Regions from separate parts of the Clostridiisalibacter paucivorans DSM 22131 genome, predicted to be linked through region 2. Evidence: a T-box and tRNA genes for the amino acid it is inferred to sense, from the RefSeq annotation. Region 2 holds a T-box; the other regions hold tRNA genes.
What was found. The T-box of region 2 lies ahead of leuS (leucine--tRNA ligase). A T-box ahead of a tRNA ligase gene usually reads a tRNA of that ligase, here a tRNA-Leu.
Positions count from the first base shown of each region.

Region 1: it has a tRNA-Leu gene. The T-box ahead of leuS (leucine--tRNA ligase) is inferred to sense a tRNA for this amino acid. The anticodon was not compared.
Region 3: it has a tRNA-Leu gene. The T-box ahead of leuS (leucine--tRNA ligase) is inferred to sense a tRNA for this amino acid. The anticodon was not compared.

Region 1 is NZ_JHVL01000006.1:37,985-51,223, forward strand. Features, by position in the region: gene eutH (ethanolamine utilization protein EutH) at 1-524, shown strand, start outside; gene Q326_RS0104030 (cupin domain-containing protein) at 539-985, shown strand; gene Q326_RS0104035 (methyl-accepting chemotaxis protein) at 1,299-3,425, shown strand; tRNA gene Q326_RS0104040 (tRNA-Leu) at 3,520-3,603, shown strand; gene tig (trigger factor) at 3,814-5,100, shown strand; gene clpP (ATP-dependent Clp endopeptidase proteolytic subunit ClpP) at 5,154-5,738, shown strand; gene clpX (ATP-dependent Clp protease ATP-binding subunit ClpX) at 5,758-7,029, shown strand; gene lon (endopeptidase La) at 7,179-9,530, shown strand; gene yihA (ribosome biogenesis GTP-binding protein YihA/YsxC) at 9,520-10,110, shown strand; gene rd (rubredoxin) at 10,172-10,333, opposite strand; gene Q326_RS0104075 (ATP-binding protein) at 10,563-10,958, shown strand; gene rlmD (23S rRNA (uracil(1939)-C(5))-methyltransferase RlmD) at 11,097-12,470, shown strand; gene Q326_RS17840 (helix-turn-helix domain-containing protein) at 12,701-13,072, opposite strand.
Region 2 is NZ_JHVL01000023.1:48,994-54,825, forward strand. Features, by position in the region: gene leuS (leucine--tRNA ligase) at 80-2,488, opposite strand; T-box leader at 2,554-2,766, opposite strand; gene Q326_RS0108395 (DUF6056 family protein) at 2,937-4,598, opposite strand; gene Q326_RS0108400 (GtrA family protein) at 4,601-5,029, opposite strand; gene Q326_RS0108405 (glycosyltransferase family 2 protein) at 5,031-5,832, opposite strand, start outside.
Region 3 is NZ_JHVL01000002.1:105,244-118,482, reverse strand. Features, by position in the region: gene Q326_RS0101500 (nicotinate phosphoribosyltransferase) at 1-846, shown strand, start outside; gene Q326_RS0101495 (peptide ABC transporter substrate-binding protein) at 868-2,613, shown strand; tRNA gene Q326_RS0101490 (tRNA-Leu) at 2,673-2,757, shown strand; gene Q326_RS0101485 (flavocytochrome c) at 2,905-4,689, shown strand; gene dinB (DNA polymerase IV) at 4,907-5,971, shown strand; gene Q326_RS0101475 (SPOR domain-containing protein) at 6,020-6,790, shown strand; gene Q326_RS0101470 (DRTGG domain-containing protein) at 6,810-7,190, shown strand; gene Q326_RS0101465 (ATP-binding protein) at 7,174-7,608, shown strand; gene Q326_RS0101460 ([Fe-Fe] hydrogenase large subunit C-terminal domain-containing protein) at 7,619-8,902, shown strand; gene Q326_RS0101455 (DRTGG domain-containing protein) at 8,904-9,236, shown strand; gene Q326_RS0101450 (PHP domain-containing protein) at 9,239-9,964, shown strand; gene Q326_RS0101445 (ATP-binding protein) at 9,961-10,506, shown strand; gene rsxC (electron transport complex subunit RsxC) at 10,839-12,161, shown strand; gene Q326_RS0101435 (RnfABCDGE type electron transport complex subunit D) at 12,180-13,121, shown strand; gene Q326_RS18115 (RnfABCDGE type electron transport complex subunit G) at 13,114-13,239, shown strand, end outside.

The DNA of each region.
Region 1 (13,239 bases), on a different contig from region 2:
TGATAAAGGGATTTACTGTATTCGGTAAGGGAGTGGTTATAGTTATAACTGCAGGAACGGCAGCTATAATTGTAGAAACCCTTACAGGAATAGTTATAATACCGGGAATGGCACCAGTTTGGGATGGTATAGAGATAGTTGGATCTATTGCATTGATGTTAGCAGGAGCATTTCCTATGGTTCACTTTATAACTAAAGTATTTAAAAAGCCATTGCTTAGTATGGGTAAAGTTTTAGGTATGGGAGATGTGGCAGCAGCTGGTATGGTAGCTACATTGGCAAATAATATACCTATGTTTCAATTGATGAAGGATATGGATGATAGAGGAAAAATTTTGAATGTGGCCTTTGCAGTAAGTGCAGCATTTGTATTTGGTGATCATTTAGGATTTACTGCAGGAGTTGCAAGAGATATGATATTCCCTATGGTTGTTGGAAAACTTGTTTCAGGTATTACAGCTGTTATGGTGGCCATGTTAATTGCCAATAAGACCCTTGGTAAGACAGCCAAAGCTGAAGAGTAATGGGGGTATAGATTATGGTAGATATAGATACTAAGATAGTGGAAGAAATTGTTAGAAGGGTATTAAAAGAACAGTTGGATGCAAATAATGATTTTAAAAAGGAAACTGACAAAAGTGGAGTTGCAGTTATAAAGACAAGTACAGTAAAACCAGAAAAATTTGATACAGGAAAAGAAGGAGATAAGGTATATCTGAAGGATGTATTGAATCTAGAGGAGAGTCCTAGGTTAGGGTGTGGAGTAATGGAGATGGAAGAATCCACATTTGATTGGACATTAAAATATGACGAGGTTGACTATATAATAGATGGAACATTGGAGATAGTTATAGGAGATAGAAAAATAGTAGGAAATAAGGGGGATATAATCTTTATACCTAAAGATACAGCAATAAAATTTAGTTGTCCCCAACATGCAAGATTTGTATATGTTGTATATCCAGCAAATTGGGAAGCATTATAAAGCTAAGAGTTAAAAGATAAGAAAGAAGTTAGTAGCTATTAGTTAGTGGTTAGTAGTTGATGGTTGAAATCTTATGGATTTCATCATTAAACTACTTATTACTAACCATTTAACTACTAACTTTTTCATATGGACACAAATTTTATTAAATATTTATTTTATACCTCTATCATAATTGTATGTTATTGACAATATGGGAAAAAGATTCTCCGTCTATTTTTATAATGTAAAACAATGTTAAATGGGTATAAATAAATAATAAAGAGTTTTTTAGAATAATAGTAAATTATATACAAAAAATGGGGGGACAAAAATGTCTAGAAAAAATGGCTTTAAGGTTTGGATGAAGATAGCATTATTGTCATTTGTAATCTTAGGTGTGTCTGTTTATCTAGAGATGGACATTCTTTCGGAACTAAAAAATGTTAGTTTAAACAAAACCCAAAAAGAGGTAGAAGAAATATCTAAAGGGGAAGCATTGAGATTGGAAAAGGAAATAGAAGTGGTACAGCGTACAGTGGAAGGCCTTGCACAGCATATAGGACTGCTTACAGAAAACAATAAATTAGATAGGCAATCGGTTATAATGCTTTTAAAAAATAGTTTAGAAAAGAATAAAAATATTATAGCCCATGGTTCTGGATGGGAAGTGAATAGTTTTGACCAAGATGATTCATCATATGCAGGACTAAAGTCACTGGGAAGTGATAAAAATGGAAGATTTCTACCATATGCCTATAGGGGTGATGATGGCCAGATAGGGGTAGATGTATTGGTAGAATATGATGTGGAGGGTGCAGGAGATTGGTATCTAGTACCTAAAAGGACTAAAAAACCCATATTGACAGAGCCGTACATATATCCAGTAAATGGAGTGGATGTGTTGATGACTACTATATCCTATCCTGTATTGGACAGCAAAGAAAACTTTTTAGGAGTAGTAACAGCAGACATAGGGTTGGATTATTTGAGTAATAGAATAGAAGAGATTGAAAGTATAAAGAATTTAAAAGGATCATCTACAATAGTCTCTAAAGAGGGAACAGTAATATGTAGTAATGTAAATGAAAACCCTACATTCCAGTCTCTAATGGATGAAGGAATAATCAATGATGAAATAATGGATAATTTAAGTAAATATAATAAAGGGAGTTTTTTTACTGAATTAGCTGGAGAAAAGGAAGAAGATTTAGTTGTCTATCAGCCTATTAATTTTAATGATATGGACACTGTGTGGGGCTATATAACCAATATACCTAAAGCTCAAATACTTAAAGAATATAATTCAATATATAGAACAGATATAATTTCCATAGCAATTATAATAATTATATCTATAATATTGATAATACTAATTACTAGAGGTATAAATAACCCTATAAAAGAAATGATACTGCTTATGCATAAAGCAGAGCAGGGTGATTTGACCAATGTGTGGAAAAAAGAACGGGGAGACGAGTTTGGAGTATTATTTAAGAGTTATAACAATATGGTAGTAAATATCAAAAGTTTAATAAATAGTGCTAAAGAGTCAGGGATTGTTGCTAACGAAGAAACAAAAGCATTGTCAGAAATATCAGTACAAAGTGATAGAGCTGCCAATGAGATAGCAGAAGCCATGGACCAGATGGCGAATAGTATATCTGACCAGGCTAAAGATGCTGAGGAAATAGCCCAAAAGACTACTGAATTAGGAAATGGAATAGAGAGAATAGGTAGACTAATAGAGGGAACGTTTGACATTGCTCAGGAAAGCAATAAGATAGGTGATAACGGCATTGAAATAATAAAAAAATTGAGCACCAAAACGCTAGACATAGCAAATAGCATAAAAGTTGTGGATACTACTATAGATGATGTAAATGAATATGCTCACAATGCTGAATCTATTACTCAATTGATTGATGATATAGCCGAGCAAACGAATCTATTGGCATTAAATGCATCTATTGAGGCTGCTAGAGCAGGAGAGGCAGGTAAGGGATTTGCAGTAGTAGCTGATGAGATAAGAAAGTTAGCTGTTGAAGTCTCTCAAGCTACAAATGATATAAGAGAGAGGATACACAATATTCAAGACAGTTCTAAAAATGCTGTAATGGCCACAGAGACTGTAAAAGAAATGCAGGAGGAACAAGAAAAATGGCTCAATGATACTAATGAAATATTTAATCATATATCTAATTCACTTTCAGATTTAGTTGGAAACATGGAAAATGTGACCAAGTACGCCCATGAAATAGAAGAAGGAAAAGATACGATTGTTGAGGCCATAAATAATATTTCAGCAATAACTGAGGAAAACTCTGCTGGAACTCAAGAGGTTTCTGCTTCTGTAGAGGAGCAACTAGCAACTATGGAGTCATTGAATAGACATGCTGAAAATACAAAAAAATCATTTGAAAAACTATTGGAAGATATAAAAAGGTTTAAAGTAGATTAATTTTAATCTACACTCCCGCAAAAAAAGTTAAAAAAATCCTTGACATAAGTTAATAAACTTTGTATAATATCTTTTGTCGGTATCAGTAAATAATGCGGGAGTGGCGGAATTGGCAGACGCGCTAGACTTAGGATCTAGTGCCATTGGCGTGGGGGTTCGAGTCCTCTCTCCCGCACCATAGACATAAAAAAACCAATGGTTTGTCCATTGGTTTTTTTAATATGTATCTCATAATTGAATTAGAATAAGTAATCTTAAAAAATGACTATATTGGATAGGCAAATTATTTATGATATAATATAATGGTTAATTGATTAGAATATATTGACTGGACAAACATTTAGTATTTTAAAAATACATAAATTAAATTGGATGAGGAGGAACGAAGTTGAGTTCAACAATCGTAAAAAAAGAAAATAATAATGTAACATTAAAAATTGAGGTAAGTTCAGAAACATTCGAAAAGGCTATACAAAAATCATATTTAAAAAACAGGGGTAGATTTAATATTCCTGGATTTAGAAAGGGTAAAACTCCAAGAAAAATAATTGAATCTAGATATGGGGTAGAAGTTTTTTATGAAGATGCAGTTAATTTTGTATTACCTGATGCATATGATAAAGCAATAGAAGAACATGATTTAAAACCTGTAGATAGACCTGAGATAGATATAGAAGAACTTGAAAAGGATAAACCAGTTGTATTTAAAGTAGATATAACAGTAAAGCCAGAGGTTAAACTAGGAGAGTATAAAGGAATAGAAGCAGAAAAAGTAGAGTATAATGTAACAGAGGAAGATGTGGAAGCAGAGCTTAAAAATATGCAAGAGAGAAATTCCAGATTAATAGCTGTTGAATATAGAGCTGCTAAAGAAGGAGATACAGTAGTTATAGATTATGAAGGATATGTGGGAGATGAACAGTTTGAAGGAGGTACAGCTGAGAATCAAACACTGGAATTAGGATCAAATACCTTCATACCTGGATTTGAAGAACAATTAGTAGGTAAAAATGTAGAAGATGATGTAGATGTAAAAGTTACATTCCCAGAAGAATATCATTCAGAAGAGTTAGCTGGAAAGGAAGCAATATTTAAAGTTAAAATTCATGAAGTAAAAGAAAAAGAATTACCAGCATTGGATGATGAATTTGCTAAAGATGTAAGTGAGTTTGATACATTAGAAGAACTAAAAGCAGATCTAAAGAAAAAAATGGAAGATGAAGCAGAGCAGAAAGAAAAAAATGAAACTCAAAGTAAAGTTATAGAAAAAGTATTAGAGGGAGTCGAAGTAGATATCCCAGAAGCTATGATAGAAGCTCAAATAGATTCTGAAATAAAGAATTTCGAATATAGACTACTTTATCAAGGACTTAATATGGAAAAATATCTCTCATTAACAAATACAAAAATAGAAGACCTTAGAGAACAAATAAAACCTACTGCAGAAAATTTTGTTAAAACAGATTTAGTTTTAGAAGCTATATCTAAAGCAGAAGAAATCGAAGTAACAGAAGAAGAAGTAGAAAAAGAGTTGGCTAAATTAGCTAAACAATATGACCAAGACTTAGATAAATTTAAGAAAAATATGAGAGATGAAGATTTAGAATACATCAAAATGGGTATAATTAAAAGCAAGACGGTAGATATGCTTGTAGATAATGCAAAGCTTGTTTAATCAATATACTATCGTCGGTTTAATTTGCAAAAAATTAACATGGAGGGATAGATATGGCTTTAGTACCTGTTGTTGTGGAACAAACTAATAGGGGAGAAAGATCTTATGATATTTATTCTAGACTTTTAAAAGATAGGATAATTTTCTTAAGTGACGAAATCAACGATACCACAGCAAGTTTAGTGGTTGCTCAGTTGTTATTTTTGGAGGCTCAAGATCCAGATAAGGACATTCAAATATATATAAATAGTCCAGGTGGATCAATAACAGCGGGTTTTTCAATATATGATACTATGCAATATATAAAGCCTGATGTATCTACTATATGTGTAGGTATGTGTGCTAGTATGGGAGCATTTTTACTTACTGCTGGCGCTAAAGGTAAGAGATTCGCCCTTCCAAATTCAGAAATAATGATACATCAACCATTGGGAGGAACTAGAGGTCAGGCAGAAGATATAAGAATACATGCTGAAAGAATATTGAAGATGCGAGATAAATTAAATGAAATAATAAGTGATAGAACAGGCCAACCACTAGAAAAAGTTGAAAAAGATACCGATAGAGATTTCTTTATGTCAGCAGAAGAAGCTAAAAAGTATGGTATAATAGATGAAGTGATAACTTCTAGGAAATAATTTTGAGAGAGGTGTCTTAATGTCAAGATTTGACGATAAGCAACTCAAATGTTCTTTTTGTGGCAAATCACAGGATCAGGTTAGAAGGCTTATAGCTGGACCTAATGTATATATATGTGATGAATGCATTAATTTATGCCAAGAGATAATTGATGAAGAATTCGATGAAGCTGTGGATGTGGAGATGAAAGAACTGCCAAAACCCATGGAAATAAATGAGATTCTTAATCAATATGTCATTAAGCAAGATAGGGCAAAAAGGGCATTAGCAGTTGCAGTTTATAATCATTACAAAAGAATAAACAAGAAAACTTCTTCTTCAGATGTTGAATTACAGAAGAGTAATATAATTATGCTTGGACCCACAGGTTCAGGTAAGACATTATTAGCCCAAACATTGGCTAAGATATTAAATGTACCATTTGCAATAGCTGATGCAACATCATTAACTGAAGCGGGATATGTTGGAGAGGATGTAGAAAACATACTCTTAAAACTTATTCAGGCAGCAGATTATGATATAGAAAGGGCAGAAAAGGGGATAATATATATTGATGAGATAGATAAAATAGCAAGGAAATCAGATAATCCATCAATAACAAGAGATGTCAGTGGTGAAGGTGTTCAACAGGCATTGTTAAAAATACTTGAAGGAACTGTAGCCAGTGTACCACCTCAAGGAGGCAGAAAACATCCCCATCAAGAGTTTATTCAGATAGATACTAGTAATGTATTATTTATAGTTGGTGGAGCTTTTGATGGTGTAGAAAATATTATTCAAAATAGAATAGGTAAAATGTCTATGGGATTCGGGGCAGACATAAGAAGTAAAGAAGCGAAGGATATAGGCGAAATATTAAAGCATATACAGCCTGAAGATTTATTGAAATATGGTCTCATCCCTGAATTTGCAGGAAGATTACCAGTCATGGTGTCTCTTGATCAATTAGATGAAGAAGCCCTTATAGACATATTGACTAAACCTAAAAATGCATTGGTTAAGCAATATAAGGAACTGTTCATGATGGATGGAGTAGAATTAGAATTCGAAGACCAAGCACTAAAGATAGTAGCACAAAGGGCAATAGAAAGAAAAACTGGAGCCAGAGGATTGAGGGGCATACTTGAAGAAATAATGTTGGATATAATGTATGAAATACCCCATAGATCTGATATAGAGAAATGTGTTATAACAAAGGATACCATCCTTAAGAAATCTGAACCTACTTTAGTTCTTTCTGAAAAAAGAAAGAAAAAGGGAAAGAAAGGTGAAGAAGAGTCAGCTTCTTAAAAAAATGTCCACATTGGTGTGGACATTTTTTTATATATTGACTATTTATATTTGTTTGGGTAACATTGTAGTAGCATGGGTAAAATATTTATAAATATATTTTAAATTAAAAGAGAATAATAGTTTTGCTATTTGAAGGAGTTGATAGTGTGGATAGCTATAAGATAAAAAGTGAAAAACGAGAAATACCATTGATACCGTTGAGGGGATTGTCTGTATTTCCTTATATGGTAGTCCATTTTGATGTTGGACGGGATAAATCTATAAATGCATTGGAAGAGGCCATGGTAAATGATTCTTTGATATTTTTGACGGCACAAAAAGAAGCAAAGGTGGATATTCCTACCCCTGAAGATTTTTATAAAGTGGGAACAGTTTGTAAAATAAAGCAAATGTTAAAATTACCGGGAGATACCATAAGAGTTTTAGTAGAAGGTATAAATAGGGGAAGAATAACGGAGATATTAAAGGAAGAACCATACTTTGAGTCAGAAATAGAGGAAGTAATCTATGAAATAGATGAATCCAATAAAGAAATAAAGGCAATGATGAGATTAGTGGTAGAGAGATTTGAAGAATATGTAAGTTTAGGCAATAAAATTTCTCCCGATGTAATAGTTACTGTAGATGAGATCAAAGAACCTGGAAGATTGGCAGATGTTATTTCTTCGTATATACATTTAAAGCCAGATAATAAACAAAAGATATTAGAGGCATTTGATCCATATAAAAGGTTAGAGGTATTGCATATAATACTTGAAGAGGAAATAGAAGTATTACAAATAGAAGATAAGATATCTAATAGAGTAAAGAAACAGATAAATAAAGTTCAAAAGGAATATTATCTTAAAGAGCAGTTAAAAGCTATACAGAAAGAACTAGGAGAAGGGGAAAGCTTAGAAGAAGAGGTCTTAGAATACGAAGAAAAAATCAATAAAATTAAAATGCCTGATGAAGTAAAGGAAAAGGCATTAAAGGAAGTAAATAGGCTTAGAAGGTTGTCTCCTGCATCGGCAGAAACTGCTGTAATTAGAAATTATGTAGAATGGATTATAGAGTTACCTTGGGATAAACAGACTAAGGATAGAGTAGATATAAAAAAATCTAGAGAAATATTAGACAAAGACCATTATGGACTTAAGGATGTAAAGGAAAGAATTCTAGAATATCTAGCTATAAGAAAATTGGCTAAGGATATGAAGGGTCCTATATTATGCTTAGTTGGTCCTCCTGGTGTAGGTAAAACATCAATAGCTAAATCAATAGCGAGATCAATAAATAGAAAATTCGTACGAATGTCTTTAGGTGGAGTAAGAGATGAAGCAGAGATAAGGGGACATAGAAGGACATATGTAGGAGCTATACCAGGGAGAATAATATCTTCTATAAAAAAGGTGAAGTCCAAAAATCCTGTATTTTTATTTGATGAAATAGATAAAATTAATAGTGATTTTAGAGGAGATCCAGCTTCAGCTTTATTGGAAGTATTGGACCCCGAACAAAATAGTACATTTACAGACCATTTCTTAGAGGTACCCTTTGATTTGTCCAAGGTTATGTTTATAACTACAGCAAATACAATCAATACTATTCCGAGACCATTATTAGATAGGATGGAGATAATTCGAGTATCTGGTTATACAGAGGAAGAAAAATTGGAGATAGCTAAGGGATATTTGGTAACTAAACAGCTTAAGGAACATGGTTTAAAGGAGAAAAACATAAATATATCAGAAAATGCATTGAGAGATATAATAAATAACTATACCAGGGAAGCAGGTGTTAGGAGTCTAGAGAGGAGTATTGCCACTGTATTTAGAAAGTCTGCAAAAAGAATTGTAGAAGATAAAGTAAAGACTGTAAGGATAAATAGTGGAAATCTAGATAAATACTTGGGCATACCTAAATATAGATATGAAATGGCAGCTAAAGAAAATCAGATAGGTATAGCGACTGGTCTTGCATGGACAGCAGTTGGAGGAGAAACATTGTCTATAGAGGTTACTCCAATGGGTGGAAAAGGCAAATTACAGCTCACAGGGAAACTGGGAGATGTGATGAAGGAATCTGCAATGACAGGAATAAGTTATATAAGATCTAAAGCGAAGGATTTAAATATAAATGATGATTTCCATGAGAAACAAGATATACACATACATGTGCCAGAGGGAGCAATACCTAAAGATGGACCATCGGCAGGGATAACTATGGCTACAGCAGTTATATCAGCCCTTACCAATATCCCTATAGATAGTGCATTGGCAATGACTGGAGAAATAACGTTGAGGGGCAGAGTTTTACCCATAGGAGGAGTAAAAGAAAAGGTACTTGCAGCTAATAGGGCAGGTATAAAGAAGGTATTATTGCCATATGAAAATAAAAAAGATATGGAGGAAATACCAGATAAAATTAAGAAGAGGTTAAATATAGTATTTGTCAAAACCATGGATGAGGTTTTAGACCATGCCTTAGTTACAGAGGAGAATGAACATGAAAATTAAAAAGGCAGAGATACTTGCAACTGCTGTTAGGGAGAATCAATATCCTGAAATTGGTCCTCCTGAAATAGCATTTGCAGGTAAATCAAATGTGGGAAAATCATCTTTGATAAATACCCTTGTAAATAGAAAAAATCTAGCCAGGACCAGTGGACAACCAGGGAAAACTCAAACTTTAAATTTCTACAATGTAAATGATGAATTTAGGTTCGTAGACTTACCAGGATATGGATATGCTAAGGTATCCATGAAGGAACGAGAAAGATGGGGAACGATGATAGAAAATTACTTGGTAAATAGGCAAACCTTAATAGAGGTATTACAATTAATAGATATAAGACATCCTCCAGGAGAGCATGATATAATGATGCATAATTGGATAAGATCTTTTGGATATAAGGGGTTAGTCATAGCTACTAAGGCGGATAAAATATCTAAGGGAAAATGGATGAAACATATGGCTATTATAAAAAGAGATCTAGGCATACAAGATAATAATCTAATCATACCATTTTCAGCATCAAAGAAAATAAATAAAGATAAGGTATGGGAAACATTAGAATCAATAATCCCTGTGGAATAGTATCCACAGGGATTATTTAACTTTAAAAACAAAAACGGCCATTTGGCCGTTTTATGTAATATTAGTCTTCTTTTTCAAACATATCTTTACCTGCACCACAAACTGGGCAAACCCAATCTTCTGGTAATTTGTCAAAAGGAGTTCCTGGTTCTACACCGTTATCAGGGTCTCCTTCAGCAGGGTCATAAACATATCCACATGGTACGCATACATATTTGTCCATAATAAAAAACCTCCTTTGAAAGTTTCACTATAATTTAGTATAATTGTCTACGAGAATTATATACCCTCATAGTGATATTTTAAACTAAAAATAATAAAAAAGCAATAGAGTCTAAATTGGACAAAATAAAGATTACAACATATACTTTTTGGGTAGAATATAATTAGAAAATCGAAATAATATATAATAAGGGGATTAAATAAAATAATTCTAGGTGGGTGTGGTTAAATTGTGCTATATAATAAAGAAGACTTTATCCAGTGATTTATTAGAAATGAAATCAGCATTGCAAGAAATATTAAAAAGTTTACAAAATGTTTTAGTGGACGAAACAACCCTATTTGATGCAAGACTCATACTAGACGAGTTAATATGCAATGGTATAATACATGGAAATAAATCTGATACTAGAAAGAAGATAGATGTATTTGTAGAAGTAAATGTTGATAACAATAAATACATCAAAATAGAGGTATCAGATGAGGGCAGTGGATTTAAATATGAAAGGGAAGCATATGATCCAATGAAATTGACCATAGGTGGAAGAGGGCTAAAGATTGTAGATGAATTAAGTGACGAGTTTTTGATATTTGAAAACAGGGCCATATCTATAAAACATCTCTAATAAACTCTAATATGCTTTGTTTACTTTTGATTGATTAGTAAATAAAGTATATTAGAGTTTTTTTAATGAAAAATAACTATTAACTAATAAATATATATGTTATAATATCCTATAAAAATTGAAAGAAAAGGTGATGTAATGGTAAAAAAGAATGACGTCTTAGAGCTTACTATAGAAGATGTAAAATTTCCTAATAAGGGAATATCAAGTATAGATAATGAGAATATAATTATAAAGAACACTATTAAAGGACAAAAAATTAAAGCTAGAATAAGTAAAAAAAGGGGCAAAAAGATAGAGGCAAAGGTAATAGATGTATTACAGAGATCTCCTCAAGAAATAGTGCCTAAATGTGTACATTTTGAAAACTGTGGAGGATGTATATATCAAAACTTACCTTATGAAGAACAGCTTAAACTCAAATCTTCACAGGTACAAAGATTATTGTCAGAAGCAGGAATAGAGGGATATGAGTTTTTAGGCATAGAGAAAAGTCCATTAGAATATGAATATAGAAATAAAATGGAATTTACTTTTGGAGATGAAAAGAAGGATGGACCATTGACATTGGGGATGCATCAACAAGGGAAATTTTATGAAATACTCACAGTGGATAAATGCCAGATAGTAGACAATGATTTTACAGAGATATTAATGACTGTGTTGGAATATTTTAAGGATGAGGGGACATCTTTTTATCATAAAAAGACTCACCAAGGAGTAGTTAGACATTTGGTAGTAAGAAAGGCTGCTAAGACAGGAGAAATACTTATAAACTTGATAACATCGTCTCAACAGAAACTTCAACTGGAAGATTTGGTAGAAGATTTGAAGAATATAGATTACAAAGGTGTATTGAAGGGAATACTTCATACAATAAATGATGGTCTAGCAGATGCAGTAAAGAGTGATGAAATGCATATACTGTATGGTAGTGACTATATCACAGAAGAATTATTGGGGCTTAAATTTAATATATCGGCATTTTCTTTCTTCCAGACAAATTCATTTGGAGCAGAGAAGCTATATTCCATAGTTAGAGATTTTATAGGGGAGACAGAAAACAAGACTATATTTGACCTATACTGTGGTACAGGAACTATAGCCCAGATAATGGCACCAGTAGCTAAAAAGGTAATAGGCATAGAGATAGTAGAAGAAGCAGTAGAAGCAGCTAGAAAAAATGCTAAACTAAATGGATTAGATAACTGTGAGTTTATAGCAGGAGATGTACTTAAAAAAGTAGACGAATTAAAAGAAAAGCCAGATATAATAATATTAGACCCTCCAAGGGATGGCATACATCCAAAGGCTATAAACAAGATAATAGACTTTATGCCCGATGAATTCATATATGTATCATGTAAACCTACATCCTTAGCTAGAGATTTACCTGTATTTGTAGAAAGGGGATATAAGGTAGATAAGGTAAAATGTATGGATATGTTTCCTCATACACCACACGTTGAAGCAGCAATTCTGATGACGTATTGTGGTTTGGGTAAAGAATAATAGGGTTTGACCACAACATGTAGTGGTTTGAAGATGAAATTTGGGTCAAAAATTGGTGAAAAAGCACCCTTTTTTGACCCTTTTAAATAGGGAGTTTGACAGATGACATTGGATAAATATGGATATTTGAAGGGCAATTTGAAAAAAGTAGATAAACACTAGGAGCAAATTAGAACTTAAATATTTTAATGCTTTCCGCTTTATGTTAAATTTATAAATAATATAGTTAGTTATTTAGGCTGGTTATTATTTTCAGGATAATTTATATTCTTTTCTTTAAATTTTAAAAAACTTATAAAATTTTCTAAGTCCTTCAGACTACTAGTTGTTAAATTATAAATATCATCTAAAGGGAAAGCAGAGCAGTAATTATCCTCATTTTCTTTTATCCATTTATAATCCTGGAAATTAGATATACCGACTAAATAATCTAAACTGGTATTTAAAAGTTTTGCTATAATTATAGCATTTTGTAATGTAGGCATTTTTCTGCCACTTTCATAATATGATATGGTACTCTGGGTTAGGTTAAGTTGCTTTGCTAATTCATCCTGGGTTAAGCCCAAATATTCTCTTAGCTGTTTTAGCCGATGTGAAAACATTAAAATCACCTCTAAATTAATTATAATATGATTTTAATAATAAAATTAAACATATGACTTATAGAAATATTATTTGAATTATATGTCCAATAGGCATATAATTAAATTGTCTATATATTTGTTTATATGTCTTAAAATAAGTTTTAAAGCTTATATAAATATGGAAC
Region 2 (5,832 bases):
TACATTCTAATACAACTACAAATATATGTCAATCACCTATCTAAAAAAACTATAAACTCCTACCTATCTACCAACTACATTACTTTACAACTATATTGTATATCCTACCGGGAACAAATATTTCTTTAACTATATTTTTTCCTTCCACATACTTTACAATATTTTCATCTTCCATGGCCTTAGCCCTTGCTTCTTCTTTAGTAGATTCAGTAGCTATATTTATAGTACCTCTAACTTTACCATTTATTTGAACAGCCATCTCTATAGTATCCTCTACTGTCTTATCCTCATCCCATTCTGGCCAAGATTGATCAGTAATTCTTCCGTCAGCTCCTATTTTAGACCAAAGTTCTTCAGTTATATGAGGTGCTACAGGATTTAAAAGTACTAAAAAGACTTCCATTTCCTTATTATTTATCTTTCCATTGCTATTAAAGTCATTTAAAAGAGTCATAAGGGCTGCTATTGCTGTATTGAATTTCATATTTTCATAGTCTTCACTAACCTTCTTTATAGTCTTATGCATGTTAACTTCAAGCTCTTTAGAGAATTCACTACCATCTTCTACAATGTCTACAAGTCTCCATACCCTGTCTAAAAATCTTCTACATCCCTTTACTCCATTTTGAGACCAAGGTACACTTTTTTCAAAATCTCCAATAAACATCTCATATAGACGCATTGTATCTGCACCAAATTCTTCTACTATTTCATCGGGATTTACTACATTGCCCCTGGATTTTGACATCTTTTCATTGTTTTCCCCAAGAATCATCCCATGAGATGTCCTCTTTTGATAAGGTTCTGGTGTAGGCACTACCCCATAATCATATAAGAATTTATGCCAAAATCTTGAATACAATAAATGTAATGTGGTATGTTCCATTCCACCATTATACCAATCTATGGGTAACCAATAGTTTAGATTTTCTTCACTGGCCAATGCTTCACTATTATTAGGATCTGTATACCTTAAGAAATACCATGATGAACCTGCCCATTGAGGCATGGTGTCTGTTTCTCTTTGGGCATGACCTCCACATTTAGAACAAGTAGTATTTACCCAATCAGTCATTTTTGCTAGTGGTGATTCTCCATTATCTGCAGGTTCATAACTATCTACTTCAGGCAATAATAACGGTAATTCTTCCTCAGGTACAGGTACCCATCCACATTTTTCACAATATACCAAAGGTATTGGCTCTCCCCAGTATCTCTGTCTAGAAAATACCCAATCTCTTAACTTATAATTTATCTTTCTCTTTCCCAATCCTTTTTCTGCAAGCCAGTCACTTATTTTCTTCTTAGCCTCTTCAACATTTAATCCATTTAAAAAATCTGAGTTTATTAAAACTCCATGCTCTATATCTGTATAAGCACCCTCTTCAATATTTCCACCTTCAACTACTTCCACTATAGGCAAGTCAAATTTCTTGGCAAATTCCCAGTCTCTAGTATCATGTCCTGGCACCGCCATGATTGCACCAGTTCCATAGGACATAAGTACATAATCAGATATAAATATGGGGATTTCTTTATTAGTAACAGGATTTATTGCACTTATACCTTCTATCACAACACCTGTCTTCTCCTTCACTAACTCAGAACGTTCAAATTCAGACTTTTTCTTGGCCTCTTCCCTATATTTCTCTATAGCATCAAAATTAGTGATTTTATCCCTAAACTTGTCGATCAACGGATGCTCTGGGGCAAATACCATATAAGTTGCACCAAATAATGTATCAGGGCGAGTAGTATATACTGTAACTGTATTTTCACCAGCTACTTTAAAGTCTACTTCCATCCCTTGAGATTTGCCTATCCAATTTTTTTGCTGTATCTTAACCCTATCTATATAGTCTACTAAATCTAAGTCCTTTATTAGTCTTTCTGCATACTCTGTAATCTTTAACATCCATTGGTTTTTTATCTTTCTCACAACTTCAGAGCCACATCGTTCACATTTGCCATTGACTACCTCTTCATTTGCAAGACCTACCTTACAATCAGTACACCAATTTATAGATGTCTCTTTCTTATATGCCAATCCCTTCTCAAATAATTTTAGAAAAATCCATTGGGTCCACTTATAATATTCTGGATCAGTAGTATTTACCTCTCTAGACCAATCAAATGAAAGCCCCAATGCCTTTAATTGAGATTTGAATTTGGCTATATTGTTTTCTGTCACTATTCTAGGATGAATTTTATTTTTTATAGCATAGTTTTCTGTAGGTAAACCAAAGGCATCCCATCCCATGGGAAATAATACATTGTATCCTTGCATTCTTCTTTTCCTCGCCACCACATCAAGTGCAGTATATGGTCTAGGGTGTCCTACATGGAGTCCCTTTCCCGATGGATATGGAAATTCTATAAGTGCATAATATTTTGGTCTGCTTTTGTCATCTGACGCATAAAAAGTACCATCTTTATCCCAATAATCTTGCCACTTTCTTTCAATCTCTTTATGATTGTAATTTAACATCTTTTCACATTCCTTTCTGTTTGTATAGTATTTAGATAAAATTAAAAAGACCTTCATCTCTTAAATATAGAGACGAAGGTCCGCGATACCACTCTATTTGATAGCCAAAATAAAGCTATCCCCTCAATTAGTTATAACGGATATTATCCGACTAGAGTTACTCTTTTCACCCTAATAGCTCTGGGACGAGTTCATCTTCATTAGTTGCTGTCTTTCACCATAACAACAGCTCTCTGAAAACAATTATGAAAACTACTACTTCCCTTCCATGCTTTAATTTATAGATTTGTTAGTATTGTACCAGATTATTTTTCAAAAATCAATTATAACTGAGCTTTATTTTCCTACTCTTTTACTGAAGTATATATTATCTAAACTTTGCTATTTTATATTTATATAATAACTTTCATAGTGTATAAATTATAAAGTTTAAAAGTGAGCCTGACCCCTATTCTATTTCCCATTTAATTTCTACATCATCATCAAGGCCTAGATACAACTTATAATAAGGATTATAATAAAGGTTATGATAAGGCATTACCCAACCGTATAATTCAAGTGGCAATTTAATTTGCTTCAGTTCTGTATAATCTTTTTGTTTGTATTTGTCACATATTGAAATATTTCTATCATAAACTTTACTATTAGTAAAATACCCATTAAATGTTGGATAATATACCGACTTTAGTCCTATGAATATTATTATTACAACACTAATCCATTTTATCCATGTTAATCTGTTAATCTTTTTTATTGTATTTATTTTTAATAAATACAATAAAAAAATTAATAAAACAATTAATAAAACAATTAATAAAAATTTGGATTTGTATATAATACTTAAACAAATTGCAATAGCATTAATACTAAAAATATTTTTATAATTTGAAAATACAGCACTAATAAATAAAACAAGCATAAAATTTAGAAATATTAAATTACGAGGACCATAAACAGGAGAAACTACCATCATAAACTGAGAACCGAATCCTAATATAAGACTTATCAATAGAATCAGTCTGTTTTTAATTAATTTATACATATATACAATATATGCTGAATAAAATAAAACTATTAAATAAATGATATCAATAAAAAAACACAACATTACTAATCTATTACTTGTCCCATTATAATTAAATACTATATCATTATTATTTATTACATATAACCATAAAAATATGGACATTATTCCTAACACTATAATAAATAGTACATTTTTTTTCTTTCTTGCTAAACAAATTTTGTAATATTCTATTAAGATTGTAATAGCACCAAGTATACTTGCTATAATATAGGGTTTAGTTACATTAGAAAAAAACACTGTAAAACTTTGCATTTTGATATTATAGATTATCAAATCAAATAACCCATTACCTGGAGAATTTTCCATTCCAGCTCTATAAAATAAAGATGGAGATGCAATGATTGAAACTAATCCTAATATAGAAGAAAAAAGACTATACCACAAAACTCTTTCAACCTTTGTCTTCTGTATATACTTTTTCTCTAGTATAATCATTAATGTCAATCCAAATGCCATCATACCGCCCTGTTCTACCGAAGCTGTAGAAAAAAATGCTATCAATGGTAAATACTTTGATATATTTTTTTTATGCACTACCTTTAAAATACTATACCAATAAAAGAATAATAGCAATAAAGGATAAATATAATTAAAAGAACCTGTTATCCAATAAATACTCTGCCTAGACATATTAGGATCAAAAAAAATAATCATAATTCCAAATATTACTATAGTAATTAATTTTTTGTTTTGATATTCTCCTTTTTCACCTATGCAAATCAGTTTTGAAGCTATAAAAGCCACTCCAGTTACCATTAAGGAATTAAATATTTGCCATATATAAATTGGAAAAGCTAAAAATATTGTTGCAAGTAAATGTACGATTACTCTTCCATTAGCCAAAAAATAATGTTCTATATTCCTCTCTATGAAATAATTAATACCCCTTCTTGTAAAACGCAAATAGAAAAAATCATCTCCATACAATCTTACATACATACTAACAAGTAATACACCTACAAAAATAAATAATATTAATATATTATGTAAAAACTTTCTCTTATTTTGTAAACTTTTTAGCATATTTATTCAGCCCTTCTTTCTTTGTATACAAAAAATCTAGACAAAAGATAGTTGAATATCAAAATTACAATACTTATAAATATTTTTGATAAAATTGGATCAATATGCACCAAGTCTATTAAAAAAAATACACCGCCTACTTCCATTAACATTGTAATGGCTCTAGCAAAGAAAAAACTCAATATTTCTGTAATAAGTTCTTTTATATTTTTACAATGACTTTTAAAAACAAATATCTTATTAGTAACATATGCAAACAAAATAGCTACTATTATTGATATTACATTAGCTATATTAGGATTAATATTCGAAACATACAGCAAAAAAAAGTAAGTGCCAAAACTAACTACTGTAGTAGCTCCTCCCACAATACAGTACCTTAACATCTGCATTGTATAATTTTCTTTTAACATATTTATCAGTATTTTCATTTTATAGCCTCTCAATTCTCTCTGAAATAATATACTGTGGTCTTTGCTTTACTTCATCATAGATTCTTGCAATATATATTCCAACAATACCAAGAGTAAACATTATCACTGATCCCGTTATTAAAATTAATAGAATTACTGTTGTAAACCCATCTATAGAAATGCCTGAGAAATAATTAAATAGAGTTTGAACACCTAAAATAATTGAAAACCCAAAAAATATTACACCAAAAAATATTGTTAAATAAAGTGGTTTGCTCGTATGCGATAAAATTGAACTCAATGCAAATTTTATCAACTTTGATATGGAAAAACTACTTTTACCATCTATACGATCGTTAACACGAAAATAATATTCTTTCCTAGTAAAACCAACCCAATCTACTACCCCTCTAAAAAAAATACTCTTTTCTTTAAATTTTTTTATATTTTGGGCTACACTTTTATCAATCAATTTGAAATCTGATGAATTTTTTAAATTTAATCCAGTTAATTGTCTGAGCAATCTATAAAAACTGTTAGCTAAAAATCTATATAATATAGACTCTCTTCCTCTACTTACTTTTATGCCATCTATAATATTGACACCCGTTTCATCCATCATTTTTAACATATTTTTGATTTCAGTTGGAGGATGCTGTAAATCAGCATCCATTATCAAATATCTATCTGATTGGATTATCTCTAACCCAGCTACTATTGCCAATTCCTTACCAAAATTTCTAGAAAATTTAATGCCATAGACCGTTTCTTCTTGTGATGCAATTTCATTGATTATTTTCCAAGATTTATCAACAGATCCA
Region 3 (13,239 bases), on a different contig from region 2:
AAAAAGGGTATTTTTGTAGGTATTGAAGAAGTAAAAAACATTTTAAAAGATAAAAATATTGAGATGTGGGCATTAGAAGAAGGAGAAGAATTTGGACCTAAAGATACTTTGGTAAGAATAAAGGGTCCTTATAAAGAATTTGGCATATATGAATCAGTGATATTAGGTTGCCTTGCTAGTCCTAGTGGATGGGCTACAGCATCTAAAGAAATTAAAGAAGCATGTGGAGATAAAAATTTTGTTTGTTTTGGTACTAGACATTTACATCCAGCTGTAGCACCTGTAATGGAGAGAGCAGCAAGAATAGGTGGAGCAAGTGCAGTAAGCAATATATTGACTGCAAAATTAATTGATGAAGAGCCATCGGGTACATTACCTCATGCATCATTTTTATTAGCAGGAGATACTTTAGAGGTTGCTAAAGCTTATGATGAGATAATGCCTCCAGAACATAAGCGTATAGTTCTTGTAGATACATTTAAAGATGAAATTGAAGAATCCTTGAGGCTAGCTAAAGAGCTAGGTAAGAATTTATATGGGATTAGATTGGATACACCTAGTGAAAGGGGAGGAGTTACTGTAGAATTAGTAAAAGAGCTCAGGGCTAGACTAGATTTAGCTGGATATCCATGGGTTAAAATATTTGTATCAGGGGGACTAAAACCTGAGAAAATAAGTCAATTGTCAGAGGCAGGAGCAGATGCATTTGGTGTTGGCAGCTATATCTCGGGAGCACCAGGTATAGATATGACTATGGATATAAAAGAAGTAGAGGGCGAACCTATAGCAAAACGAGGAAGGGTACCAGGCATTATTGAAAACCCTAAATTAAAAAAGATGATTTAATACAACTTAGGAGGAATAAATTTGAGATTTGGTAGAAGTTCTTTAGGGATTATAATACTGATAGCATTCATGATTTTAATAGGATGTAATAATGAGAATATTATAGATAATGATAGTAGTAATGAAACTGAAACGGATGTAGTAGAATATGAACCTACTTATGGAGGAGAATTGGTATTACCTATAACGCATGTAGATACATTAAACCCTTTATTGACAAGGGATAAACAGTTGTATTACTTTAACAACTTGATATATGAAGGACTTTTTGCATTAGATAAGAATGGAGATATAAAAAATGTGCTGGTAGATACTTATACTTTATCTGAGGATGGTAGAACCATACAAATAGTTTTAAAAAATGATGTGCAATGGCATGATGGAAAAGCTTTAACATCTTCAGATGTGAAATTTACTATAGATACTTTAAGATATGGAGCTGTAAATGCATTATATGGAGAAATATTATCCGATGTATATAGACCTTCTAGACTCGGTGATTTGTCTCATATTATAAGTACTAGAACAAATGGAGAAAAGAGCATATCGATAGAATTTGATAAGTCATATAGTAATGCCTTGGAAAGCTTAATATTTCCAATAATACCTAGACATGGTTTTGAAGGATTGAGTGATAGGAATGCATATAAAGCAGCATCTAATAAAGACTATGATTTTAAACCTATAGGAACAGGACCTTATAAGGTTGAGAATTATGAAAAATTAAAACGCATTGAACTGGTTGCTAATGAAACTTGGTGGGGAGATAAACCTTATATTAGTAAAATAATTGGACAGATAATACCAGATAAGGAAGCTACAATTACCTCTTTTGAATCTGGAATTATAGATGTCACTACAATATTAGATATTGATTGGGAAAAATATAATGAAAATAAAAACATAGATATATATGAGTATATAAGTTCCAATTATGAGTTTATAGGATTTAATTTTAATAGAAATATATTTAAGGATGAAGGTGGAAAAGCTATTAGAAAAGCTATTGCTTATGCTATAGACAGAAATGCTATAATACAGAATGTATATTTAGGTCATGCTACCACGATAGATGTACCTATATGGCCCAATTCTTGGTTGATATCTGAAGAAGGAAATACTTATGGATATAATCTAACAAAGGCTAAAAACATATTGAAAGAAGCGGGTTGGAAAGATGATGACAAAGATGGAATATTAGAAGATGATAAGGGTAATAAATTAAGTATTTCTCTATTGACCAATGGTTACAACACATTAAGAAGAGAAAGTGCTGATATAATAAAAGAGAATTTAAAAGAAATAGGTATAGATATAAAACTTAAATATAATTCTAAAGAAGGTGCAATAACAGAGGAAGATTTGGCTTTAGATTGGGAAAGTACTAAAGATATGTTATATAAAGGAGATTATGACATGGCATTATTAGGTTGGGAAATGTCTCCTATACCAGATATATCTTTTGCATTTCATTCATCACAGATAAGAAGTGGAAGTAATTTTATAGGATACAAAGATAGTAAGATGGATCAGTCTCTCATAGCGGCATTTAATGCTAAAAATAGAGAGGAAAAAAAGCAGAAATATAAATTGTTACAGCAAAATATTATAGAAGATTTACCATATATGAGTTTGTTTTTCAAGAATAATGCATTGTTGATTAATAATAAGGTAAAAGGAGAAATTGAACCATTACCATTTAATATTTATAACAATATCAATAAATGGTATATACCTGAAGAAAATCAATCTAAGGATATAGAATAAATTGACTTGACACAGTATGTTTTTAGGGTTATACTATATCAGTGACTTTAAAAATATACGCGGGTGTGCTGGAATAGGCAGACAGGCACGGTTGAGGGCCGTGTGTCGTATGGCGTATGGGTTCAAATCCCATCACCCGCACCAAAAAGACTACCCAAATTGGGTAGTCTTTTTATTTTAATTAGATTTTTTCAATAATAAGAATGAATATTAAAATATCTTGACTTTGTTTTAAAATTAACATACAATCTACTTAAATATAAAAAACTAAATGTAAAAGGAGGAATTTAAATGAAGAAATTTAGAACTTTATTAGTTTTAGTACTTTCTATTGCCATGTTATTGACTGCATTTGGATGTCAAAGCAATGAACCTACATCATCTGATGAAGGTGAAGAGTCCAGTACCACATTTAATGCAGGTACATATATGGGTGAAGCCCAAGGTCACAATGGTACTCTTAAGGTAGAAGTGGTACTTAGCGAAGATAAGATAGAAGAAGTGAATGTTGTTGAACATAGTGAAACTCCTCAAATTAGCGATGTTCCCTTAAATCAGATACCTGAAACTATAGTGAAAAATCAAAGTTTGGCAGTTGATACTATCTCTGGTGCAACAGTTACTAGTGATGCTGTATTGACAGCAGTAACTAAAGCATTGGAAGGTGCAGGAGTAGAGATTAGTGCTTTATCTCAGACAGTGTCCAATGAATCAACTGAGCCTAAAGAAATGATTTCTAAGTCCGCTGATGTAGTAGTAATAGGTGGAGGCGGTGCTGGACTTTCAGCTGCTGTTGCTGCAGGAGAAAATGGTGGTAAGGTAATTTTGATTGAAAAAATGCCTATGCTTGGAGGCAATACTATTAGATCAGGTGGTGCTTATAACTCAGCTGATCCTGAAAGACAAAAAGAGCAAGGAATTGAAGACTCTATTGATAAACATTTTAAGCAAACATATGAAGGTGGAGACAAGGCTGGAGATTCTAAATTAGTTAAAATAATGGTTGAGAATGGACTAGATGGTAAGCATTGGTTGGAATCCTATGGTATGGAATTTAGAAACGAAATAGGATCTGTTGTAGGTTCTTTATGGCCAAGGACTCATCAAGCTGTAAAGCCTGCTGGTACAGGATACATAGAAACTTTAGAGAAAGCAGCAAAAGAATATGGTGTTGAGATTATAACTAATGTTAAGGCTAAAGAGATAATAAAAGATGAATCAGGAAGAGTAATAGGTGTAAAAGCTGAAAATGTATTAGATAAAACACCTATGGAAATTATGGGAGAAAAGGGTGTTATACTGGCATCAGGAGGTTTTGCTGCCAATGTAGAAATGAGAACTAAATATGTACCAAGTTTAACGGCAGATAAACCAACAACTAATCATCCTGGGGCTACTGGAGATGGAATTGTAATGGCTGAAGATGTAGGCGCTCAATTAGTAGGTATGGAACATATTCAATTACTACCTATGGCGATTGAGTTGGTAGGACCTACCATTAATGTAGAAAATTCGATTTTTGTCAACAAAGAAGGAAAACGTTTTATAAATGAAGATAATCGTAGAGATAAATTATGCGAAGCAATCTTAGCTCAGACTGATGGTCAATATTATATGATTAATGACTCTCAAGTTATTACAGGTCCTAATAATGAGACAGGACAAAATATTGAAGAACTAATAGAAGAAGGTATTATTGTAAAAGCTGATACTATAGAAGATTTAGCACAAAAAATAAATATAGAGTCAAATGTATTAAAAGATACTGTAGATAAATTTAATAAGTCTGTAGATGAACAAAAGGATGAATTTGGACGTAAATTATGGAAAAATAAAGTTGAAAAGGCACCTTTTTATGCTACATTGAGATACCCTGCAGTGCATCATACTATGGGAGGAGTAAAAATCAATGAGAAAACCCAAGTGCTAGATGCTAATGATGAAATAATCCCAGGATTTTATGCAGCTGGTGAGATAACAGGAGGGATCCATGGAACTAATCGTTTAGGTGGAAATGCCTTGCTAGATATTGTAGTATTTGGACGAATTTCAGGCGAAAACATTATGAATCAGTAAAAATGAATACGGAGTAAATAAAAAGACTGGATCATTTTGTCCAGTCTTTTTATTTGTGACTATTTTAAAATGAAACTTTTTTAATAAAATAAAAAAGATATAATATATATATTAATATAAGTTATAATGCAATAAACAATGTTAATTAAGTTAATTGATATAATTATTAGTCATAGTATTGATAAAATGTTATAATATATATAATGGAAGTGTTAATATGGATAATAGATGGATACTGCATGTTGATATGGATGCCTTTTATGCATCCATAGAACAGAGAGATAGGCCTAATCTAAAAAATAAGCCAGTTATAGTAGGGGGCAATCCATACTCTAGAGGAGTGGTGTGTGCGGCATCTTATGAGGCTAGAAAGTTCGGAATTCGTTCTGCTATGCCATCAAAAAAAGCTAAGGCTTTATGTCCTAAGGCAGTATTTGTACCTGTAAATAAAAATAAATATAAAAAAGTTTCACAAAAGTTACATGATATATTTTATAATTATAGCAATAAGATTGAACCTATATCTTTAGATGAGGCCTTTTTAGATGTGTCAGGTAAAAATCCTTTGGAAATAGCGAAAAAAATAAAGGAAGATATAAATAACAAGTTATATCTTACAGCTTCTGTTGGCATATCCTATAATAAATTTTTAGCCAAACTGGCTTCAGACATGAAAAAACCAGATGGGTTAACCATAATACAAAAAAATGAAGCTATAGATATATTAAAGCCACTATCTATAAGAAAATTATGGGGGGTAGGTCCTAAGACGGAAAAAAAGTTAAAGAGATTAGGTATATATAGAATTGAAGACATCCAGAAATATGACAAAAAAACTTTGGTGAATTTATTTGGCAAAAGAGGAGAAGAATTAATTGATTTTGCAAATGGCATAGATAATAGGCCTGTGGAGAATCCAGAAGGAGCACAGTCTATAGGTGAAGAAAATACATTTTTAGAAGATACAAATGATATAAAGATACTTCATGAAAGAGTAGATAGATATGTAAAAGATGTAGTGACTAGAATTTTAAGAAAGAGATATAGAATAAAAACTGTGACGTTAAAAATAAAATATGAAGATTTTACTGTGGAAACCAGAAGTATAACATTAGACTACTCTACTGATGATTTTAATACAATAAATAGAACTGCCCATTATATATTAGACAATAGGTTTAATATAGATAAAAAGGTAAGACTTTTAGGAGTTACATTATCTAATATAGTATATTTTGATGAACCTATTCAATTGAGTTTGAATTTAGATAAATATATATAAACATTTGTGAATTTATTTAAAACAATTAAAGTTGTTTGGAGGTAGATTATGAGGTTAAGCAGAAAAAATAGAAAAAGGTATAGTAGAAGGGACAAGCTAGTAAACTTTCTACTTTTTTTTATAATAGCTCCTTTAGTATCTGTCATGATAGCTTTTGGTCTAGTAAAACATGTATTATTACCCAATATAGATAAAGAAGTTGATGAAAAGACAGAAATTAGTGAAGTTAAAGATGAAAGCAAATCAAAAGATAATGATAAAGAAGTATATGAATTTAAAGATTTGGTTTTATATAGCATACAAACAGGGAGTTTTGATGATATTGAAAACGGTAAGTTACTTGTAAAAGAAATGAATTCAAAGCAAATACCTGGGTTTATTTTAGAAGTTGATAATGATTATAAAGTTTTTGCTGGGACTTTTTTAGATCGTGAAGAAGCTGAAAGATATAATGTATATGTTAAAGGTATATTAAAAGATAGTTTTATTAATGAGAAAAGGGTTGAAATCAAATCAGTAAGAAAAGAAGGTCTAGCCAATATAATAAATACAATAAAAAATAGTTATGAGGAAGAAACGGCTCTGTTGTCAGAACAGTTAAAAGATTCACAAATCAAATCCTTAAAAGTTACTATAGATAATAACAATAAGAAAATATTAGAGCAATTAAATAATTACAAAAATGATGATGAAGATAGAAAAAGTCTCAATAAATTTTTACAAAAAAGACAGTCTATGATAGATAATGCTGAAGAGGACATAATTAGTGAGTACTATAGGGTGTTCTACAATTATATAAATATTATAAAGGTTGATTAGATAGGGGTGTGTTAAAAGCATGAAATTAAGAGAAATAAAGGAAATATTAAATGCTGAAGTCTTAACTGGCGAAGAGTTTCTAGACAGAGAAGTAACAAAGGCCTTTGGCTCTGATCTCATGAGCGATGTATTGGCTTTTGTAGACGGCCCCACAATACTTTTAACTGGACTGACAAATCCGCAGGTTATAAGAACGGCAGAGATGATAGATTTATTTGCAATAGTTTTTGTAAGGGGAAAAACACCTAACAAACAAGTATTGGAACTAGGAAAAAGGAATAATTTTACTATAATGAAAACAGATTATATACTTTATACTGCATCGGGGAAATTATATGAAAAAGGATTGACAGGTGTAGAGTCAGGGAGGAGCAAAGTCTTAGATGAGAGTAGAAAATAATTCTATTAAGCTTGAATACAAGATTGTTCGTAATGATTTCACACAGGCTGGAGAAGCTTCTAGTAATGTGAAAAAAATATTGAAACAATTAGGTATAAATGCAGATGTGACAAGGAGGGTATCTATAGCCACATATGAAGCAGAAATGAATCTTGTAATACATTCAAATGGTGGCAATATATCAGTTATAATTTCTCCAAAAGAGATAGAAATTTTATCTAAGGACATTGGTCCTGGAATACCAGATATAGATTTAGCTATGGAAGAAGGATATTCTACAGCACCTAATGAAGTGCGAGAATTGGGATTTGGTGCAGGTATGGGGTTACCAAATATTAAGAGATGTGCTGATATATTTGATATAAAATCGAAAGAGGGACAAGGAACGGAAGTATATATTAGAATACTAATTAAATAGTATATAATAAATGGCGGTGATAGATATGAATAAATATTTCCACTCTGTTGTTTTGGAAGAGGAAAAATGTAAAGGGTGTACTCATTGTATGAGGAAATGCCCTATGGAGGCTATCAGAGTGAGAGATAAAAGGGCAATAATAATTAAAGAAAGATGTATAGATTGTGGAGAGTGTATTATAGTTTGTCCATACCATGCTCAAAATGCAATAACAGATGATTTATCAAGGCTTCAAGATTTTGAAATGAATATAGCAATATTATCTACTACAATGTATGGGCAATTTACTGATAATATAGATATGAATAAAGTATATCAAGGTATAAAAAATATGGGTTTTGATTATGTCTATGATGAGGGAATTGCTGCAGATATTTCTAGTATCATATTAAGGAATATTATTGAAAAAGAAAAAATTCCTAAACCCATTATATCTTCAATGTGTCCTGCTATACTAAGGATTATTCAAGTAAGATTTCCTACATTATTAAAAAATATAGTAAATATAGAATCGCCAATGGAGATTGCTGCAAGGCTGGCGAAAAGAGAGATAATGAAAAAAAATAATATAAAGGAAGATAATATAGGAGTATTTTATTTGACACCTTGTCCTGCTAAAGTAACCAGTATTAAACAGCCTATAGGAATAGAAAAATCTGAACTAACTGGGGCAATATCTATAAAGAAGATTTATGGTGATATAGTGAGTAATACTAAGCATATAACTGATTATGACAAGTTTAATAAAGGCTCTCATCTTGGCATAGGATGGTCTTCGGTTGGAGGTCAAAGTAAGGCTATAGGCATTAAAAATTATATTTCGGCAGATGGCATAGATAATGTAATAGATGTTTTAGAAGAAATAGAGTTAGGAAAACTCAATAACATAGATTTTTTTGAAGGATATGCATGCATAGGAGGATGTGTAGGAGGACCATTGAATGTTGAAAATCCTTTTATAGCTAGTAGTAGAATCAGAAAAATTTCAAATAATGAAGAATATAAATCTAAGGTAAAAGATAGTTATGCAATGGATCTATATAAAACTAAAGCTGTATGCTGGACAAATGAATTAAAGCCTAAAGAAATAATGCAGTTAGATGACGATTTTGAAACAGCAGTAAAGAAGATAGAAAAGCTTAAGTATATTTTAGATATATTGCCTGGTCTTGATTGTGGCTCATGTGGTGCTCCTAGTTGTAGGGCATTAGCAGAAGATATAGTTAGAGGTTATGCCAATATATATGATTGCATGTTTATGAATGATAATAATAACGATAATGAGGGGGGTTGAAATGCTTATAAGAGATATAGTTAAAGAATTAGGATTGAAAGTTGTGGCGGGTGACGCTGGTATAGATAAAAATGTAGAAGGAGTCTATATAGGGGATTTGTTAAGTTTAGTGATGGCTAAAGCAGGAAGTAGTAATATATGGATAACAATTCAAACGCATATAAATGTAATGGCAGTAGCCACATTGGTAGATATTTCTGCTGTTTTGATAGCTGAAGGGGTAGAAATAGATGAAGACACAATAAATAAATCGAATGAAGAAGGTATTCCATTATTAAAATCAGATTTAAGTGCCTATGAATTGGCTTGCAAACTAAAAGAAATGGGATTATAGAAATGAAATTTAGCTATGATATGCATATTCATTCTTGCTTATCACCTTGTGGTAATACTGATATGACACCTAATAATATAATAAACATGTGTTATATAAAGGGGTTAAATATAATAGCTATAACAGATCATAATTCTATGCTAAATGTAGAGTCTATAATGAAGCTCGGACTTGAAAAAGATATATTGGTAATTCCAGGTATTGAGGTGACTACTAAAGAAGAAGTACATGTATGTTGCTATTTTTATGACTTAAATGATGGGATAAAGTTTCAAGATTTAATTTATGATGGATTACCAGATATAAAGAATAATCCTTTAATTTTTGGTAATCAAGAAATAAGGGACATGGAAGATGAATTAATAAATGAAGTAGATAAATTGTTGATTAGTAGTACCAAATATTCTTTAGATGATATAAACGATATGGTTAAAAAATATAATGGAGTAATGGTGCCTGCTCATATTGATAGAAAGTCATTTGGTATGCTTGCTGTTTTGGGATTTATACCTGATGGATTAGATATATATACAGTAGAGTTGTCAAAATATTTTCAAGACCAAAATAATATTTTCAATACAGATTTATCAAAATACAATATAATAAAAAACTCTGATGCCCATTATTTAAGAGATATAAATGAGCCTATTAATTTCATAGATATAGAACAGTTAAATATAAATTCAGTGTTAACGTATCTTACAGATACAGGGGGAATAATAGCATGAAAGAATTATCACTTCATATATTGGACCTAGTAGAAAACTCCTATGATGCAGGGGCAACATTAGTAAAAATAAATATATTAGAAAATATAGATAAAGATATATTGACTGTAGATATAGAGGACAATGGCAAGGGAATGGACGAAGAATTTTTAAAAAGAGTAGATGATCCTTTTATGACTTCCAGAAAAACTAGAAAGGTAGGAATGGGCATATCTTTGACTAAGGCTGCAGCTCTAAGATGCGAGGGAGACTTTAAAATATCTTCTGAATTGGGAAAAGGAACAGAAGTGCACTTTAGTTTGAAATATAGTCATATAGATAGAGCACCATTGGGCAATATGGGGAAGACATTAGTTTCTTTATTAAATAAAGATAAAGATGTAGACATAGTATATAGACATCAGTGTAATAATAGAGAGTTTAAATTTGACACTAGAGAAATTAAAAAGACATTAAAAGAATTAAGTATAGATAATATAGATGTGCTGTTATGGATAAAGACATATATAGAAGAAAATATAAAAGATATTCATAATATATAACTATAGTTAATAAGTTTAATTAAGATGTTTTATTAGTTAATTTAATAATTATCATTAGGCTTGTACAAAAATGATATAAGTGTTATAATGAATTGTAAAAAAAGTAACAGATGGCTTAAAATACTGCTAAGTGTTTAACGATTATACAATGAAAAGGTTTTATATGTATAAATTATTAACATAGGTATATTTGAGCAGGACAAAAAGACTCTGTTATTTTTTAATGTATAAAACATTTTGTATACAAAATAATACTTGTATTTTACATTGTATATTTATTAACTAATATTATTATAACCAAAATAAAAATAAATAGATAAGAGGTGAAATAAATGTTAAAGGATCTCACATTTAAGGGTGGGGTTCATCCACCACATTTTAAGAAACAAACAGAAAATATTTCTGTGGAAAAAGCTAAAGATCCTGCAATTGTAAAAATTCCTATGCAACAGCATATAGGAGCTCCTTGTCAACCTATAGTTAAAGTTGGAGACAAGGTGAAAGTTGGACAAAAAATTGGTGAAGCAGAGGCTTTTGTTTCAGCACCAATTCATTCCAGTGTATCTGGTACAGTTAAAAAGATAACAGAGATTGCTACACCCACTGGAAAAGCGTTGTCAGTTATTATAGAGTCTGATGGGCAAAATGAAGTTCATGAGTCTATTCAGCCTAAAGGAGATTTAAACTCTTTATCAAAAGAAGAAATACTAGCAATAATAAAAGAAGCTGGTATAACAGGAATGGGAGGAGCTGGATTTCCTACCCATGTAAAACTATCTCCACCGCCAGATAAAAAGATTGATACTGTAGTTTTAAATGGTGCGGAGTGTGAACCATATTTAACAGCCGACCATAGACTTATGTTAGAAAAACCTGAGCTTGTAATATATGGTTTAAAGGCTATAATGAAAGCTGTGGGAGTAGATAAGGGTTATATAGGTATTGAAAATAATAAACCTGATGCTATTGCGAAAATGGTTGAAGCTTCAAAAGATGATTCAAGTGTTGAAATAGTTTCCTTTAAAACTAAGTATCCACAAGGGGATGAAAAGAGAATAATCAATGCTGTTACTGGAAGAGAGGTGCCTTCTGGTGGTCTACCTATGGATGTAGGCGTAGTAGTAAACAATGTAGGTACTGCAGCTGCTATTGCTACTGCAATACAGACAGGTATGCCGTTAATTGAAAGAATAACAACAATTACGGGTAGTGCAATTAAAGAACCTAAAAATTTAATAACAAAAATAGGAACACCTTTTAGAGAAATAATTGAACAGTGTGGAGGCTATAGTGAAAAGCCTGGAAAATTAATTATGGGTGGACCTATGATGGGACTTGCTCAATCTAGTGATGAAATACCATGTATAAAGGGAACATCTGGAATTTTAGTGTTAAATGAAAAGGATGCTAGGTTACCTGAACCAGGACCTTGTATAAGATGTGGTAAATGTGTAGATATTTGCCCTGTGCATTTGCAACCATTGAATATAAGTAAATTGTCCTTAAAGAAAATGTTTGAAGAAGCAGAAGGATATAGAGCTTTAGATTGTATAGAATGTGGTTCCTGTTCTTTTGTCTGTCCTTCAAAGAGACCATTACTTCAATCAATAAGAGTAGCAAAGAAAGAAATAATAGCAAAAAGGAGAAAAAGCTAATAGATAGGGGGTTTTGAAATGGATACAATACTAATTGGATCATCTTCTCCTCACTTGAGGTCTGATGAGACTATTACATCGGTGATGAGAGATGTCTTAATAGCGTTATTGCCTGCAACTTTGGCAAGTTTATATTTTTTTAGATTTAATGCGCTTAAACTAATAGTACTAGCAATAGCTTCTGCAGTTATTACAGAAGTAATTATACAAAAGATGTTGAAGAAGCCTGTTACGATAAATGACTTAAGTGCTGTGGTTACTGGATTACTTTTGGCCTTTAATATACCTGCTTCAGCGCCATGGTGGTTACCTGTAATAGGATCAGTTTTTGCTATAGCGATAGTAAAGCAAGCTTTTGGAGGATTGGGACATAACTTTATGAATCCTGCATTGGCAGCAAGGGCTATGTTGTTAGCATCATGGCCAGTAGCTATGACAAGTTGGGTTACACCGGGAGCAGATGCAGTAAGTACTGCTACACCACTTGCTATTATGGGTGGAGAAGCAAGTCAGCCATTACCGTCTTTAACTAATGTACTAATAGGTAATATAGGTGGATGTCTAGGAGAAACTTCAGCACTATTACTAATACTTGGAGGAATTTACTTATTATATAAAGGCATAATTACTTGGAGAATACCTTTTACCTATATAGCTACAGTAGCTATAATGACCTTTATATTTGGTGGAGGATTTGAAATGATGACCTATCATTTATTTGCCGGTGGTTTAATGTTAGGTGCATTTTATATGGCTACAGATTATGCATCTTCACCAGTTACACCACGAGGACAAATAATATTTGGTATAGGATGTGGTATTATAACATCAGTAATTAGATTATATGGTGGATATCCTGAAGGTGTTTCATATTCCATATTATTGATGAATGTTGCCGCACCTATTATAGATAAATATACTAGTCCAAAAGTATTTGGTGAGGTGAAGCAAAATGCGTGAGATAATTAAATTGGGATTAATATTATTTATAATTACTGCTGTAGCAGCGGTTGTACTTGGACTTTCTAATGGAATAACCTCTGAAAAAATATTAGAGGTTGAGGCAGCAAAAAGTGAG